DNA from 2 places in the Pseudoalteromonas sp. SWN29 genome. Region 1 is predicted to be linked to the other one. Evidence: predicted binding sites of a transcription regulator. Region 1 holds the regulator's gene; the other holds the start of a gene.
What was found. The regulator sigma-54, encoded in region 1, starts transcription at its own class of promoters, with help from an activator protein. The targets are predictions, from matches to a motif close to GTTGGCACGNNNNTNGNNT.
Positions count from the first base shown of each region.

Region 2: the regulator sigma-54 is predicted to act here: its motif matches at 1,395-1,413, upstream of fliE (flagellar hook-basal body complex protein FliE).

Region 1 is NZ_JADYXE010000013.1:14,314-17,531, reverse strand. It holds gene lptA (lipopolysaccharide transport periplasmic protein LptA) at 1-345, shown strand, start outside; gene lptB (LPS export ABC transporter ATP-binding protein) at 342-1,067, shown strand; gene I6F53_RS06815 (RNA polymerase factor sigma-54) at 1,137-2,636, shown strand; gene hpf (ribosome hibernation promoting factor) at 2,663-2,950, shown strand; gene ptsN (PTS IIA-like nitrogen regulatory protein PtsN) at 2,955-3,218, shown strand, end outside.
Region 2 is NZ_JADYXE010000003.1:2,652-5,869, forward strand. It holds gene I6F53_RS01430 (sigma-54-dependent transcriptional regulator) at 1-1,296, shown strand, start outside; gene fliE (flagellar hook-basal body complex protein FliE) at 1,453-1,785, shown strand; gene fliF (flagellar basal-body MS-ring/collar protein FliF) at 1,806-3,218, shown strand, end outside.

The sequences.
Region 1 (3,218 bases):
GACCGCTTAGAAGTACATAAACGCGATGAACTTGGCGATAATAAACAATTATTAATTGCTACAGGTAGCCCTGCGCACTTTGAAGAAAAGCAATCAGATGGCACGACTATGAGCGCCAGTGCTGACGAAGTACGTTATGATGTATCTAAGCGTTTTTTAACGCTTGTTGGTAATGCACAAGTATCGCAAGCGGGACAAAAAATAAATGCTAAAAGCATTACCTACGATATAGAGCAGCAGCTAATCAGTGCCGAAAAAGATGAAAACTCAACTGACCGCGTTCACACAATTTTAGTACCAATCGAGACTAAAAAAAGTAAAAAAAGCGACAAAGGTCAACCATGAGCACATTAAAAGCAGAGCTATTAGCAAAGAGCTATAAAGGCCGTGAAGTTGTAAAAAACGTCGGCCTTGAAGTCAAAGCTGGCAGTATTGTTGGCTTACTTGGCCCTAACGGCGCAGGTAAAACTACCACTTTTTATATGATAGTAGGACTTGTACCTAGCGACAAAGGTAAAATTTCTATCGATGATAACGATATTACTCTTTTACCTATGCATAGTCGTGCTAGATTAGGCATTGGCTACTTACCACAAGAGTCTTCAATATTCAGAAAGCTGACTGTTTATCAAAACTTAATGGCTATTTTAGAAACACGCAAAGAGCTAAATAAACAAGCCCGAGAAGACACGCTCGATAAATTATTAGATGAATTTAGCATACAACACATTCGTGATAGCCAAGGTATGGCATTATCGGGTGGCGAACGTCGCCGCGTGGAAATAGCACGTGCGCTGGCAGCCGATCCTAAATTTATATTATTGGATGAACCATTTGCAGGTGTTGACCCAATTTCGGTATTAGATATAAAGAAAATAATAGAACATCTCAAAAATCGTGGGATTGGTGTATTGATTACCGATCATAACGTAAGAGAAACCCTTGATGTTTGTGAAAAAGCCTACATTGTTTCTCATGGGGAGCTGATTGCATCAGGTACTCCAGAACACGTATTAAATGATAAAACAGTACGCGATGTTTACTTAGGCGAGCAATTTAGGCTGTAACATTTACGCCATGTCTTTAAGCATCTGCTAGTATTAATTATAACAACATAAAAGGATTGTTAGAGATACATGAGGCAATCACTACAGCTGCGCATGGGCCAGCAACTTACAATGACTCCACAGCTGCAACAAGCTATTCGTTTGTTGCAACTCAGTACATTGGATCTCCAGCAAGAAATACAAGAAGCTCTCGACAGCAACCCGCTATTAGAGGTTGAAGAACCAGACTATTCCGAAGACGCTGCAGGTAAAAACGAGCAAAAAGCAGATACAGATGACATAACTGTTAGCGCATCGGCCGACGATGTTCCAAGCGAATATGAACAAGATAGTGGTGAAGCACTTGCAAAAGACACGCTAAGTGACGACATGGCTATGGATGTTAGCTGGGATGAGTACATGAGTGCCGCCCCAGCAGCATCATCGGGTCCGATGCCTGAAGACGAATCAATATACCAAGGCGCCTCTACTGAAACGCTCCATGAGTATTTAATGTGGCAGTTACAACTAACGCCATTTAGCCCTACAGACGAAGCTATTGCTATTGCGATTGTAGAAGCCGTCGATGATTCAGGTATTTTAACACTAAGCTGCGAAGAGATTTTAGAAAGCTTTAATCAAGAAAACGAAGATGATAACGAAGTCGAACTTGATGAAATTGAAGCTGTATTAAAACGCATCCAACTGTTTGATCCTGTTGGTATTGCTGCACGTAGTTTACAAGAGTGTTTGTGTATTCAGCTTAACCAGTTTGATAAAGAAACACCTTACATTAATGAAACAAAAATGATTTTAACCGAGCATATTGATTTATTAGCTGCTCGTGACTATCGTACATTAATGAAGAAAACTAAGCTCAAAGAAGAAGAGCTTAAGGAAGTAATGACATTAATACATACTCTTAGCCCTAAACCTGCAGATACTATTGTAAGAGAAGAATCTGAGTATGTTATTCCTGATGTGTCAGTTAAAAAAATTAAAGGCCGCTGGGTTGTTGAGTTAAACCCAGACAGCATGCCTAAAATTCGTGTTAATAGCCAATACGCGGCAATGTCTCGCACTGTAAAATCCAGTGGTGACAGCCAGTTTATTCGCTCGCATTTACAAGAAGCTAAATGGTTTATTAAAAGCTTAGAAAGTAGAAACGACACACTATTAAAAGTAACAAATTGTATTGTTAAGCAACAACAAGGCTTTTTTGAACACGGTCCTGAAGCCATGAAACCAATGGTTTTAAATGATGTTGCTGAAATGGTAGAAATGCACGAATCAACAATTTCGCGCGTAACAACCCAAAAGTATATGCACACACCCCGTGGTATATTTGAGCTTAAATATTTTTTCTCAAGCCATGTAAGCACCGAAAACGGTGGTGAATGTTCATCTACAGCAATCCGTGCGCTTATCCGAAAATTAATCGCAGCAGAAAACTCAGCAAAACCATTGAGTGATAGCAAAATAGCGGATATATTGGCTGAGCAAGGAATTAAAGTAGCGAGACGTACAATCGCAAAATACCGCGAATCTCTGGCTATTCCACCGTCAAATCAACGTAAAAGTTTGATTTAAGACGCAAAAAAAAGAGGGTAATGCTTATGCAACTAAACTTAACTGGTCGTCAGGTAGAATTAACCGATTCACTAAGAGACTATATTAATACCAAATTTGCGAAGCTAGAAAGACACTCTGATCATATTAATAATGTTCATGTCATTCTCGATGTAGAAAAATTAAATCAAAAAGCAGAAGCCACCATACACGTAAGCGGTGCTGAGCTATTTGCCTCTACAGAACATCAAGATATGTATGCCGCCATTGACTCGTTGATCGACAAGCTCGATCGACAAGTAATTAAACACAAAGAGAAGCTTGCTCGACACTAATATGATGAAATTAAGCTCACTTATATGCCAGGACTGCAGCAAAGCTGCGGTCCTTTTTAATAGCAAAAAAAGAATTTTAGAGTTCATTAGCGAACTTGCTCACGACAAACTTCCGTATTTACCGCAACAAGATATTCTTAATGCTTTAATGAGCAGAGAAAAATTGGGTAGTACAGGTATAGGGCGTGGCATTGCCATTCCTCATGGAAGAATGAGCGGTGCAGAAGAGCCTTTGGCTTTAGTACTCGTTAGCGAAACTCCAATAAAT
Region 2 (3,218 bases), on a different contig from region 1:
GCAATGAGTGGCCTTGATTTACTACGCAGTATTAAATTAAACCACCCTGATTTACCGGTTTTGATGATGACGGCGTATGCCACAATTGACGATGCGGTTGAGGCTATGCGCCTAGGTGCAATTGACTACATGGCTAAGCCATTTGCACCTGAAGTGCTGTTAAATATGGTGAGCCGTTATTTGCCTGAAAAAGCAAAAGAAACCGACGGCCCTATTGTTGCCGACCCAACCAGTATTCAATTATTGGAGCTTGCAAGTAAAGTAGCACGCTCTGATGCAAGTGTAATGGTACTTGGCCCAAGTGGTTCAGGTAAGGAAGTACTCGCTCGTTATATTCATGATAAGTCGAGCCGTTGTAATGAACCATTTGTGGCGATTAACTGTGCGGCTATTCCTGAAAATATGCTCGAAGCCACTTTATTTGGTTACGAAAAAGGGGCTTTTACGGGCGCGATTCAAGCATGTCCGGGTAAGTTTGAGCAAGCACAAGGCGGCACTATTTTACTCGATGAAATTACAGAGATGGACTTAGGGCTACAAGCTAAACTTTTACGCGTACTGCAAGAGCGTGAAGTAGAGCGTTTAGGGGGTCGTAAAACAATTCAGCTCGATGTACGTATTTTGGCAACCAGTAATCGTGATTTAAAAGAAGCGGTTGCTAAAAATCAGTTTAGAGAAGATTTATATTACAGACTTAATGTGTTTCCACTAATGTGGCGACCATTGTGCCAACGCCCTGGCGATATTATTGTGTTGGCTAAGCATTTAATTGAGCGCCATATAAGTAAAAGCAAAGAGCCCATGGCATATTTAGATAAAGCTGCTGAGCAAAAGTTATTGGCTCACGCGTGGCCTGGTAATGTACGCGAGCTTGATAACGTTATACAGCGTGCACTTATACTGCGAACTGGTAACACGATAAATGAGCATGCAATTTTTATCGAAAACTTAGTATCTAGTAACTTTGTTATGGAGCCTTCATTGGCACCTGCTCAAACCGTATCACCAACAGAATTAGCTCACGCAGATAAAGGTATTGAGAAAAGCACGTTAAGCTCTGCATATTACGATGAAAAATCACCTGTTGAGGTTGAACCTAAACAAGGCTTACTAGCGGCAGATACAGGTAGCTATAAAGATGAGCTTAAAGACAAAGAACATCGCATTATTTTAGAAACCCTTGCACGTTGCCAAGGTAAACGTAAAGACGTTGCCGAAACGTTGGGCATAAGCCCGCGAACTTTACGTTATAAACTAGCGCAAATGCGCGATTTAGGTATTTCACTCCCTGCATAGCCTCCTATAAACCCTAAGTTTGCGCTGCGAACTTAGGGTTGTCAAAACTCTGACTCCCAAAATAAAAAGTTAACTTACTGTATTTAAATAATTAATTATTTGGCATGCTTTGTGCTTTATTACTTGTAAGAGTTCACTGCGTGTCAGAGATAAATTATGAAAATTCAAAACAGTGCTGTATTTCAAGAAATGCAATCAATGGCTTTAGAAGCCGGCCGTAATAATCAAATTAATAAATTGCCGACTCAAGTTCAGCCTACTTCTACTTCCCAGTTTGGCGACATGTTAAGTGATGCGCTAAATACAGTGCACGGTTTGCAACAAGATGCGGGTCAAAAAGTAAAAGCGGTTGAAATGGGGGATCGAAGTGTATCGCTTGCTGAAGCGATGATTGCTTCTCAAAAATCATCAGTTGCTTTTGAGGCTACAGTACAGGTTCGTAATAAACTTGTTGAAGCTTATAAAGAAATCATGAACATGCCTGTTTAATTAGGTAGTGGAGAATTATTGTGGCGCAATCTAACCAATCTACAGACCTAGCACTTGCTGGTGGCGGTATCGACCAAAGTGGTGGTGATGATCAACAAGAACAAAAATCAGGCTATTTAAGTGCTTTAAATGGCGTTGATGTATTGCGCCAAGTAACACTGGTTATAGCATTAGCTATTTGTTTAGCTATCGCGATTTTTATTATTATTTGGGCTCGTCAGCCAGATATGCGCCCATTGGGGAAAATGCAAACTGAAGAGCTGATTCAAACGCTCGACTTTTTAGATGCGCAACAAATTGAATATCAACTCGATGGCAATGTGGTATCGGTTGATGAAAGTGAATACCAAAATATTAAACTGTTAATGACTCGAGAAGGGTTAGAGCAAGGTCCTGCGTCGGGTTCTGATATAATTATGCAAGATATGGGCTTTGGTGTAAGCCAACGCTTAGAGCGTGAACGCCTAAAACATGGCCGTGAACAACAATTAGCTCGCACCATTGAAGAGCTTAACAACATTACTCGCGCCAAAGTATTGTTAGCTATTCCTAAAGAAAACGTATTTGCGCGTAGAGAGAAAAAACCATCAGCAACTGTTGTATTAACGCTTAAGCGTGGTCGCTCACTCGACCGTGAAGAAGTAGACTCTGTTGTTGATATGATTGCCTCGGCAGTACAGGGTTTAGAGCCTATGCGAGTTACTGTTACCGATCAAAATGGTCGATTACTAAATTCAGGTTCGCAAAGCTCATTAGCAGCACGCTCTCGTAAAGAATACGATTTAGAACGTAAGCGCGAACAAGAGTACCTTGAAAAAATAGACAGTATTTTAATACCGGTTGTTGGGCTTGCAAACTATACAGCTCAAGTTGATTTGAGTATGGACTTTAGCTCAATTGAAGAAACTCAAAAGCGTTATAACCCAGACCTACCAGCGGTTAGAAGCGAAACCACATTTGAAGAAAATAACATTGGCGGCCTAGCTGTTGGTATTCCAGGTGCGCTTACAAATCAGCCACCGTTAAACTCGAACATTCCTGAGGTTGCAGGGCAAGGTGGTGCAGGCACAGCTACATCACCAACACGCAGCCACAAAGAAGCCACACGTAATTATGAACTCGATACAACCATTTCTCATAAGCGCCAGCAAAGCGGTGTAATACGTAGAATAAGCGTATCAGTTGCTGTTGACTACGTCCCTAAAGTGGGAGAAAACGGCGAAACAACCATGACTCCACGTTCGGTAGAGGCATTGTCAAATATTCGTCGCTTACTACAAGGTGGTGTGGGTTTTGATATGCAACGTGGTGATGCACTTGAAGTCGTAACAGTGCCGTTTGTACGTGAAGAAACAAATTTAGCAATAGAAGTGCCACTGTGGGAACAAGACTGGTTTATGAAAATAGCCCGCCTTGTATTGGGAGCCTTAGTT